Regions from separate parts of the Pectobacterium artocarpous genome, predicted to be linked through region 1. Evidence: predicted binding sites of a transcription regulator. Region 1 holds the regulator's gene; the other holds the start of a gene.
What was found. The regulator PurR, encoded in region 1, represses purine synthesis genes. The targets are predictions, from matches to a motif close to CANGCAAACGTTTGCNTG.
Positions count from the first base shown of each region.

Region 2: a site for PurR is predicted at 3,621-3,638, ahead of rbsD (D-ribose pyranase). Genes of this name have one in related genera too.

Region 1 is NZ_JBJXVK010000001.1:55,161-61,074, forward strand. Features, by position in the region: gene ACKQAD_RS00245 (MATE family efflux transporter) at 1-845, opposite strand, end outside; gene ACKQAD_RS00250 (riboflavin synthase subunit alpha) at 1,088-1,723, shown strand; gene cfa (cyclopropane fatty acyl phospholipid synthase) at 1,785-2,936, opposite strand; gene purR (HTH-type transcriptional repressor PurR) at 3,142-4,167, opposite strand; gene cydH (cytochrome bd-I oxidase subunit CydH) at 4,545-4,634, shown strand; gene ACKQAD_RS00270 (C40 family peptidase) at 4,722-5,573, opposite strand.
Region 2 is NZ_JBJXVK010000012.1:115,286-121,199, reverse strand. Features, by position in the region: gene rbsB (ribose ABC transporter substrate-binding protein RbsB) at 1-673, opposite strand, end outside; gene rbsC (ribose ABC transporter permease) at 699-1,667, opposite strand; gene rbsA (ribose ABC transporter ATP-binding protein RbsA) at 1,675-3,180, opposite strand; gene rbsD (D-ribose pyranase) at 3,188-3,607, opposite strand; gene ACKQAD_RS09925 (YgiW/YdeI family stress tolerance OB fold protein) at 3,804-4,199, opposite strand; gene qseB (quorum sensing response regulator transcription factor QseB) at 4,458-5,120, shown strand; gene qseC (quorum sensing histidine kinase QseC) at 5,117-5,914, shown strand, end outside.

The DNA of each region.
Region 1 (5,914 bases):
GAACTGAAATTCAGGGCAATCTGGTGACCTGCCACATCGACAACGCCCAGCGGTAACACCAACAGCGCCACTACGGCAAACAGGGTGACTTCAAACAGCAGCGCCAGCGCGATGGGTAAACCGAGGCCAAACAGGCGCTTTAATACGGAAAAATCCGGGCGGAATGCCGGACGATTCAGCCGGATGTCGCGTAGCCAGGAAGTGTGTTGGGTATAGGCCATCATCAACAGCATCATGATCCAATAAACCGATGCGGTAGCGACGCCGCAGCCTACGCCGCCCAGTTCGGGCATGCCAAATTTACCGTGGATAAAGACATAGTTGATCGGGATATTGATTAATAACCCGATGAATCCAATCATCATGCCAGGGTAGGTTTTGGACAGCCCTTCGCACTGGCAGCGCAAAACCTGATAGAACAGATAGCCAGGTACGCCCCACAGCAGCGCATGCAGGTAGCCAATGGCCTTTTCCGCCAGCTCTGGCGAATCGTCGCTCATCAGGTTAATGGCATATTCCCCCTGATACAGCATCAGCATCGTAAAGACAGAAATAATAGCGGCTAGGAAAAAGGCTTGCCGCACCTGATGCGAGATGCGATCGCGTCGGCCGGAACCGTTGAGCTGTGCGACAACAGGCGTCAGCGCCAACAGCAGACCGTGACCAAAAAGAATAGCGGGTAGCCAGATAGACGTTCCTACAGCAACGGCGGCCATATCGGTGGCGCTATAGGCACCAGCCATGACGGTGTCAACGACGCCCATTGATGTTTGAGACACTTGCGCAATAATGACAGGAACAGCAAGCGCCGATAATTTACGCGCTTCTGTCAGATACTGTTGCACGGATACCTTCCTTGAATGACTTGACGGCGGAATAAATAACTCAGATATAAGAAACAGATCGGGATAAAGAGAGGATCATTGTAACGACTTAACGAAAGTAAACCAGCATGGAAGAGAATATATTCTTTTTGTTACGCTACGGTTCCGATAGCAATGTGGTGTGCGGTATTCCGGTTTGGTTTTCAGCTAAATATCGGGCACACTGCACAAAATCATTTCTTTGTTTTTAAGAGGCAAACCGTATGTTTACCGGTATTGTTCAGGGCACCGCGCCAGTGGTGTCGATTGAAGAAAAATCCAACTTTCGCACGCACGTTGTCCAACTCCCGCACGATCTGCTGCCTGGACTTGTACCCGGTGCCTCGGTGGCGCACAATGGCTGCTGCCTGACGGTAACCGCCATTGACGGCGATCGCGTCAGCTTCGATCTCATGAAAGAAACACTGCGATTAACGAATCTGGGCGATATTCATGAAGGCGATGTCGTGAATATTGAGCGTGCCGCGAAGTTTGGTGACGAGATCGGTGGACACGTCATGTCGGGCCATATTATGTGTACGGCGGAAGTGGTGAAGATTCAGGTTTCAGAGAATAACCATCAGATTTGGTTCCGTCTGGCAGATGAAGCGCTGATGAAATACGTGCTGCATAAAGGCTTCGTCGGGATTGATGGTATCAGCCTGACGGTAGGGGAAGTGACGCGTGGGCGTTTCTGCGTGCATTTAATTCCCGAAACGCTGAATCGCACTACGCTGGGACGGAAACGTCTGGGACATCGCATTAATATTGAAATCGATCCGCAGACCCAGGCTGTGGTGGATACGGTTGAGCGCGTGTTGGCGAGCAAGCAGGTGAGCGACTTGGGCAAAGAAGAGTAATTTCTGCGTTGCCTGTTCTCGTAAGCCGGACGAACAGCCTCGTCCGGTTTTTTCTTTTCTGTCAGCGTGAGACGCGTATTCCCCCTTCGATTCCCTCCAGGCTGAACAACACTTGCCAGAGTTGGAGCGTTCTTGCTCTGAAGGCACCGGCACAGAGGTTAAGGTAGTAGCTGAACATCCGGCGGAAGCGGGCAGGATAGTGAGTGGAAAGCTGTGGCCAACTTTGCTGAAAGCGCGTATGCCACGCCATTAATGTACGATCGTAATCGGCCCCGAAATTGTGCCAGTCCTCCATCACCAGATAAGGCTCACTTGCCTGTGCAATATGTTGTATAGAGGGAATGCAGCCGTTGGGGAAGATGTATTTATGAATCCAGGGATCGACATGTGGATCGGTCTTATTGGCTCCGATGGTATGCAGCAGAAACAGCCCGTTAGGCTTTAGGTTACGCCGTACGACGCGAAAATAGCGATCATAGTTGCGTGGCCCGACGTGTTCAAACATGCCTACCGACACCACGCGGTCGAATTGCCGATCGAGATCGCGGTAATCCTGTAGATCAATCGTGACATTCAGATTCTGACAACGCTGTTGTGCCAGCATCTGCTGCTCTCTGGAAATGGTGACACCATAAACCGACACACCGTAGTGGCGAGCTGCGAATTCTGCAAGTCCTCCCCAGCCGCAGCCAATATCCAGCAACGTCATTCCCGATTTTAACTGAAGCTTTTCGCAAATCATGGCGAGTTTATCTTCCTGTGCCTGTTCCAGCGTCTGTGCTTGTTTCCAGTAAGCACAGGAGTATTGCATGTAAGGATCCAGTATCAGGGTAAAGAGGTCATTGCCTAAATCGTAATGCGCTTTGCCAACAATCTGAGCGCGTCTGCGGGATTGCGGATTCATGACACGAGAAAGGGCTACTCGCGTAAGATCGTGCAGACGGCGGGGCAGTTTCGCCTCCAGCCCCGCACGCAGGACGCGATGGGAAAACATATCAAGTCGTTCACATTCCCACCATCCGTCCATGTAACTTTCTCCCAATCCCAGCGCTCCTTCACGCAGAATACGTTTAAAAAAGCCGGGATGGGTTACGTGGATGTCAAAAGGGCGAGGGCCGTTTATGGTGATATCCGCTGCATCCAACATGTCCTGCACGATGTGGAACCAGGGAGCGATATCGTTATCCCATTCTTCTGTATAAGGTAAACCCATCATGTCTCCTTAACTTTTCACGTGTAAAAGTATCGTAAAACATACCTGGACAGCACTTATCGCAGCCGACGTATCGGTTGTCACCAGAGAAAATGAAACGCGGTATTTAATTTAGAACGACTTCAGCCAGCATACAAGAAAATTGGCTGAAGCATAAAGGAGAACTGGCTGGAATAAGAAAGTTGTCTGTATCGTGTCGCCGCGTTTAGCGGCGATAGTCGAGGTAAGGGCCGTCTGCCACAGAGCGTCGCTCAATTAACGTCGGATGGACTTCAATGACGTGCGCATCTTCCCGCTTACTGGTAATACGATCCAGCAACATCGCGAAGGCGGATTGACCTAGTCGCTCTTTGGGCTGATGAATGGTGGTCAGCGCCGGCGTAAAGAAACGCGCGTGGCGCACGTTGTCATAACCGATCACCGAAATATCCTGCGGCACGCGTAGACCCAGTTCGTCTGCCGCACAGATAGCGCCCATCGCCATGATATCGCCGCCGCAGAATACGGCCGTTGGTCGCTGTTTCTGCGCGAGAATCTGATGCATGGCTTTATAACCGGATTCCGGCTCGAAATCGCCCTGAACCACCCACTCTTCGCGTACAGTAATGTCTGCTTCCTTCAAGGCTTTTAAAAAGCCGAGGTAGCGCCCGCTGCCGGTGTTGCGTTCCTGAATGCCGGGGATGGCACCGATATCCCGATGACCGCGTTCGATCAGGTAGCGGCCTGCCATATAACCGCCTTCAAAGGCGTTATCGATAATCGTATCGGTAAAATCGCTGTGTATCTGTCCCCAGTCCATCACGACCATCGGAATGCTGCGGTAATCTTCCAGCATCGCCAACAGCTCTGGTGGATATTCGGCGCACATCACCAGGAGACCGTCCACGCGTTTTTGCGCCAGCATGGAGAGATAAGCGCGCTGCTTACCGATGTCGTTATGCGAATTACACAGCACCAGCGTGTAGCCTTTGGCATAGCAGCTGTTTTCGACGGCTTCGATGATCTCGGCGAAATAGGGGGCTTCGCTGGATGTGGCCAGCAAACCGATTGATTTAGTGTGATTAACTTTGAGGCTGCGGGCGACGGCGCTGGGCGAATAGTGTAATTCTTTGATTGCCGCCCTGACGGCTGCCTTAGTCTCTTCGGCGACGAAACGTGTTTTATTGATCACGTGCGATACGGTTGTGGTGGAAACGCCAGCACGTTTTGCCACATCTTTAATCGTTGCCATCTAAAAATGACTCCTGAACTTACCTGTTACAGACGTAAGTATATTGTTAATCGTTTGCCTGCGTTTAAAGTTCTTCTTCTAAGCTAAAAAACAGGATTTCAGAAGGAGAATGCCGAATGTTATACCGAAGGGATCAGGCTTGACGTTTTTCGACCGATACGCAGCGCTTTCATAAACAGCGGATTGTGTCCGATTTATCATGAAAGTGAAAGGGCTAATTTATACTATTAGTGATGCATTCGTCCGAGATTTTTCACTGAAATTATGAAAGAATCGTAATAACCCTATTGTTTGTGGATTTAAGCGCCTGAATGGGTTCGCTGTAAAGGGCGGTTTCCTCTTTCAGGTAAAATTTGTTCGTTAATAAGGAGTGGTTTATGAATACAGATCTAAAGATGTCTTTGCTGACAACGGTTGGCGCACTGGCGATGATCATTGTGTTCAGTTTTGTTGCGGTGCTGAACTAACCGAACGATGCTTCTGTGTGGTTTTGGTATATCAGACACGTTTATATTGCATAAAATGTGTCTGAATCGATTTATGTAATCTGTTTCTCAACGAATCGTCTGTGGTGTTACCACGCGACGCGCGCCAACGTAGTGCTCCTGCCAATAATCTTCACTCAACTTGCTGATACGAATATCTGAACCTGTACGCGGCGACTGGATAAACTTCCCTTCTCCCAGATAAACCCCGACGTGATCGGCTGCGCCGCGATTATTGATACGGAAGAAGACCAAATCGCCGCTTTCCAGCTCGCTCTTTTTAATCGGAGCGGCATCATGCAGATGATACATTTCGTTAGCGGTACGTGGAATCTGGATCTTAACGACATCTTTGTACGCATAATAGACCAGTCCGCTACAGTCGAATCCGGTAAAGGGAGATGAGCCACCCCAGTGGTAAGGCTTGCCTATCTGGCTCATCAACTTATTCATTGCTGTCGTTTTGGCATGCTGATAACGCTTTTTATGCGCCGCACTCAGCGCCATGCCTTTTTCTCTAGGGGCCGGATCTTTCTCCGCTTTTGTCTTAAGCGCCGTCTTCTTCAGCCCGGTTTTGACTCTGACCTGTGCGGTTGTCTGCTTCTGTTTTTCAGGCTTCAGCTTTTTGAGGTTTTTTTTCACTAGTGCGGGTGTGCTGCTTTGCGTCCGTGACAGCTTTTTTTCTGTTGATTTGTTCGCGCTGCGGGGGGTGGTTTTCGTAATGGCAGCGGTAGGTTCTGGTTTTTTGCTTTTGATTGGTGTCGGTGATTTCGCATTACCCTTTGTTTGACGGCTTTTCTTATTGGTTTCTTCAACGGTGCTTTTCTTTAGCGCAGAATGTGGGGTATGCGGCGCAGCCTGAACGACGTTCAGGGATAGATTGCTGAAAAATAATATAAAAAGAGTAATAAACAAGCGCATGATAAAAGTAACCGAACATAATCCTTAACTCGCTCAATCCGCACAGTATTCCTGAAAACGGCGGCATAAAAAAGTGGGCATGGCCGCTTTATTCATACAGAATAGTGAAAAAACATTAATAGTTGTTTTTTCGATTGATTTATCAACGCGTTCTGGCGTTGATTTCATCAATGGCGAATAACGTGCAGGGAAAATACCCCTACAAAAAATGGCGTTTTTTTGTGGCTGGTGGCATCGGTACAATATCACTGAGTCAATGTCGCTGTCGTAGTACCTCTGACGGCGGCTCATGGCTAGCGTTTTGGACGTTAGCCATCCTATAGGTTTAAGGAAGCAAGAAG
Region 2 (5,914 bases), on a different contig from region 1:
CACGCAGTGCACCCAGCGCCATTTCATCGTTCTGGGCAAATACAGCCTGAACATCTGGGTGTGCGGTCAGCAGGTTCTGCATCACATTCAGCCCTTTCGTACGATCGAAATCAGCAGGCTGGCTGGCCAGCATCGCGAATTTATTTTTCTCAGCAGATTTCATGAAGCCCGCACCACGCTCGCGCGCGGCAGACGTTCCGGCGATCCCTTCCAACTGAATCACCTTGGCACCTTCACCCAATTTCTTGGCAATGAAGTCACCAGCAACTTTACCACCGAAGGCGTTATCAGAAGCAACGTGGCTCACAACTTCACCACTGCTGGCAACGCGGTCCAACGTGATAACCGGGATCTTGGCCTGGTTGGCCATTTTGATCGCATTACCGACCGCATCAGAATCAGTTGGGTTGATCAGCAGAACTTTGGTGCCACGTACCGTCAAATCCTGAACATTAGCCAGTTCTTTGGCTGGGTTATTTTGGGAATCCAAGACAATCAGTTCGTAACCCAGTTTGTCGGCTTCTTTCTGTGCCCCCTCTTTCATTGAAACAAAGAACGGGTTATTCAGCGTAGACACCACCAGAGCAACCGTATCTTTGGCCAACGCATTAGCACTGACAGTCGCGCTCAGCGCAACAGCGGAAACCAGAGTAGCCAGCTTTTTCATATTCATAACGCAATTCCTGTGTGAATGAAGGTTATTTACTGCTTTTGTTATCTACCAGAACCGCCAGCAAGATGACGACGGCTTTAACGATCATTTGGTAGTAAGAAGAAACACCTAATAAATTCAGTCCGTTGTTGAGGAAGCCAAGGATGAGTGCGCCGATCAACGTGCCAACGATACGCCCTTTGCCTCCAGCCAGACTGGTGCCGCCCAATACTACAGCCGCGATAGCATCCAGCTCATATCCAGTCCCCGCAGTAGGCTGTGCAGAGGACAAACGTGCGACTTCGATGATTCCCGCCAAGGCAGACAGCAGCCCACAGAGGGAGTAGACAATGATCTTGATTTTATCAACGCTGATACCGGACAAACGGGTGGCGGATTCGTTGCCGCCTAACGCATAGATATAGCGTCCCAGGCGAGTATGGTGCAGCATGTACCAGGCCGCCGCGAACACGATAGCCATGATCCAGATTGGTGTCGGAATCCCCAGTGGGCGGCCGATACCAAACCAGCCAAACGCATCTGCTACATCCGAAAAGCCGGTATTAATCGGGCTGCCGTTGGTATAGACCATCGTCACGCCGCGCAGCAACAGCATCATGACCAGCGTAGCGATAAACGCTTGCACTTTACCTTTGGAAACAATAATCCCTGTGCCTGCACCTATCAGCGCCCCCAGCGCCAATGCGCCAAATACCGCCACCAGAGCGTTGACCTCAAGCCCGACGATGGAAGCCGCGACAGCACCGGTCAGCGCCAGCAGCGAGCCTACCGACAAATCGATGCCCGAGGTCAGAATTACCAGCGTCATGCCAACCGCCATGATAGCGTTCACTGACGTCTGCTGAAGAATATTGAACAGGTTGTTCAGAGTGAAAAAGTTAGGGCTCATGGCGGAAACAATCGCAATAAGGATTAGGAGCGCAATCAGCGATTTCTGCTCCAGTAACCACTCTTTGCTGAACCAGCGTTTTGCCGTGATAGATTGAGAACTCATGTCTGACTTACTCCTGCTTTGCGCCGTATTGCTTACCAACGGCCGCAGCCATCAGTACTTCCTGGGTTGCTTGTTCAATCGGGAAATCACCGCTCAAGCGCCCTTCATGCATCACAATGATGCGATCGCTCATTCCCAATACTTCGGGCATTTCGGATGACACCAAAATGATGCTCAGCCCTTCTTCTTTGAATTGGTTGATTAACTGATAAATTTCTTTCTTCGCCCCGACATCGACGCCACGCGTCGGTTCATCGAGGATCAATACGTTGGGGCGCGTCATCAGGCCGCGAGCAATCGCCACTTTCTGCTGATTACCGCCGGAAAGCAGGCCGATTGGCTGCTCCATTGACGGCGTTTTAACGTTGAACAGGCGAATAAAGTCAGCGACCGTTAATTGCTCTTCAGCGTGCTTGAGACGACCGCCTGCATGGCTGAAATAGCGCAATGCCGTTAACGACATGTTTTCTTTTACCGACATGCCCAACACCAGGCCATCACGCTTACGGTCTTCCGAAATGTAAACGATACCGTTCGCCAAACCGTCCTGCGGTTTACGGGTCACGACGTCGCGGCCATCCAGCGTCACATTACCGCCAGTACGCGGTAGAGCACCGTAGAGGATCTTCATCAACTCGGTACGACCCGCGCCCATCAGCCCCGCCACGCCGAGGATTTCACCTTTTCGCACCGTAAAATTGACGCTGTCGACCCCCGGACCGGACAGGTTTTGTACCTTAAGGCGGACCGCTCCCGGCGCTTTACTCGAACGCGGATACTGATCTTCCAACTTGCGGCCCACCATCATTTCAATCAGCGTATCTTCCTGTAAGTCACTGACTGGGCGCTCGCCAATAAACTGACCATCGCGCAAGACAGTAATGTCGTCGCAGATTTCAAAGATTTCTTTCAGGCGGTGGGAAATATAGACAATGCCGCATCCCTGGGATTGCAGCTCGTTAATCACGCTGAATAGCGAAGCCGTTTCGGTATCCGTCAGAGCATCAGTGGGTTCATCCATGATGATGACTTTCGATTCAAAGCTCAGCACCTTGGCAATTTCCACCATTTGCTGATCGCCAATCGATAAATCCCCGACCATACGGTGGCTGTCGTAGCGCAGATTAAGGCGCTTCAGCAGCTTGTCGGCTTCCGCATACATCTTATTCCAGTCGAGGCTGCCAAAGCGGTTGGTAAATTCACGTCCGAGAAAGATATTCTCAGCAATCGTGAGCTGGGGAATCAGGTTAAGTTCCTGATGGATGATACCGATACCTGCTTCCTGGGACGCTTTCGGCCCGTTGAAATTCACCTCCTGCCCCAGAAAATGAATGCTACCGGCATCTTTACGGTAGATCCCGGTCAGGACTTTCATCATGGTGGACTTGCCCGCACCGTTCTCGCCCACCAGCGCCATCACTTTCCCCGGATAGACGTTGAGCGCCGCACCGGACAGCGCTTTAACGCCAGGAAAAGATTTCGTGATGCCTTGCAGTTGCAGTAAAGGTTGCATGGATACCTCAGAACGTTACGCCAGCACACAGGATGACATTGGCATACGGAGAGCACTCTCCGCTGCGAATGATGGCCCGGCTTTTGCCGCTTTGGGTTTTGAATTCTTCATGGCTGACATAGTGCAATGCAATTGAGTTTCCCTGGCGTTGTTCAAGTTGCTTCAATTGATCGAGTAATGCGTCATGGACTGCGGGGTTCTTCTCAATGATCTCTTCCGCCAGAATAGCGGCCTCAACCTGCATTTCACTGGTGATCACACTCACCACCTGCAAAAACGTCGGCACGTTATGCGTCAACGCCAGATCGATACGCGTCGTCGTTTCAGGAATCGGTAAACCCGCATCACCAATAGCAAGGCTATCGGTATGGCCCAGCCGAGCAATCACGGAAGAAATATCTGCGTTCAATAGTGCTGCTTTTTTCATCTTCTCACCCCACCAGCGAAACGTTTCGCTGGTGACATTCTAGGAAAAGAAGAGGGAAAGGCAACGAAGAGATAAAAAAAGTGTGATCAGTATCGAAACGTTTCGCTAACAAAAAAATAAAGAGAACAAGAGGCGTTTATAGAAGAGAGAGAAATGGCGGGCAAAAGCCCGCCAATAGGGAATTGAGGATAACGATTTAGAGTTTACGAATCTGCTTCACATCCAGTTCGACGGAATTGAAGTCTTTATCCAGTTCCCCCTGAATTTCCACTTTATCGGTGGGTGAAATCATCTGGCCATTCCAGCGCTTGTGATCGATCTCGACTTCCATCGTGCCTGTCGAATCGCGGAACAGATAGTTCTCATCACCGATTCGTTTTTCAATATTGCCGCTCAGCGTAACCCAACTGTCGTCACGCAGATCTTTAGCCTTATCTACCGTCGTGAGGGAATTCTGTGGATCGATGAACCCCCCTTTATGTGTGCCAACCGCTGGCGTTTCAGGGTTGACGAAACCACCGCCGCTTTGTGCGGCAAATACCGGAGCAGAAACCAGAGCGGTAATGGCAAGTAACGCAGCTGCTTTTTTCATATTTACCTTCCTTATCTTGTCTGTCGTTTCACAGTCAACGATTTCGCAGTCAACCTGCGGGAGTAATCGGTCTTCGGGAAGGATTAAAACAAACCGTTCTTAACAGAATCTTAAGGAATCAGCGTCTGCATTTTTATTTTTTTATATTGCCGAAATCGCCCGATTTCAGCGATTTGTCCTGTACACGCAGCCCCCCGATTTCGTATAAAACCGGAAAAGGCGCAAACGCGACAGCGACACATTCCCTGTGAGGCAGCCATGAGAATATTGTTAATCGAAGACGATCGCCTGATTGGCGATGGCCTGAAAGCAGGCTTAATCAAACTGGGTTTTAATATTGACTGGTTTACGGAAGGCAAAGCGGGCGCCGCTGCCTTGAAAGCCGCGCCCTATGATGTGGTTGTGCTCGATCTCAGCCTGCCGGGTATGGACGGAATGGATATCCTGCGCCAGTGGCGTCAGGCTGGGCATGACGAACCGGTGCTGATTCTGACCGCTCGGGATGCGCTGGAACAGCGTGTGGAAGGGCTCCAGCAGGGTGCCGATGATTATTTATGTAAGCCCTTTGCACTGGCGGAAGTTGCCGCTCGTCTTCAGGCGCTAATTCGCCGCCGTCACGGCCAACTCCAGCCCACATTAACGCACGGTGCGGTTTCCCTTGAATCGGGCTCACGGACCGTCACGCTTAACAATGAGCCGTTGATACTAAAATCCCGTGAACTGGCGCTGCTGGAACTGTTTTTACTCAACCCGAACCGTGTGCTCACGCGCGCCCAGTTGGAAGAAAAGCTCTACGGGTGGGACGATGATGTCTCCAGCAATGCAGTAGAAGTGCACATCCACCACCTGCGCAAAAAGCTGGGCAGCGGGTTTATCCGTACCGTGCATGGCGTTGGCTATATTCTGGGAGATGCACCATGAACCTACTCAGCCTGCGCTTACGCCTGATTACCGGTTTTTCGCTGCTGACGCTGATTTGCTGGGGCGTAGCCAGTCTGCTGGCGTGGTATCAAACGCGCCATAACATCAATGAGCTATTTGATACCCAGCAAATGCTGTTTGCCAAACGTCTGGCCACCATGAATCCCGATGAGTTGCAAATCCAACCGGTTTCTCTACCCAAAACCAAGAGTTTGGTGCATAAGAACCGCGGTAAACAGGAAGATGATGCGCTGGCCTTCGCTATTTTTACCCGCGACGGGAAAATGGTGCTGAACGACGGCGAGAACGGCAAAGATTTCATTTTTGACTATCAGCGCAACGGCTTCACCGATGGCAAATTACGCGATGATGACGAGGACTGGCGCATCGTCTGGCTAACCACGGCGGATAATCGCTACGCGATTGCGGTTGGGCAAGAATGGGAATACCGTCAGGACATGACGCTGGATATTGTAAAAACCAACCTGATGCCCTGGTTATTCGCCCTGCCGATCATGCTAGCGCTACTATTCTGGCTGGTGACGCGTGAACTCTCGCCGCTAAAACGTATAACCGCCGAGCTTCAGCAACGTTCCCCTGACGAAAGTACACCGCTGGCGACGCAGTACATTCCACAAGAAGTTCGCCCGCTGGTTAACGCACTGAACCACCTGTTTTCCCGTATCAGCGACATGCTGGTTCGAGAACGTCGTTTTACCTCTGATGCTGCTCACGAATTGCGTAGCCCGTTAGCAGCATTAAAAGTTCAAACCGAAGTCGCGCAGTTGGCGCAT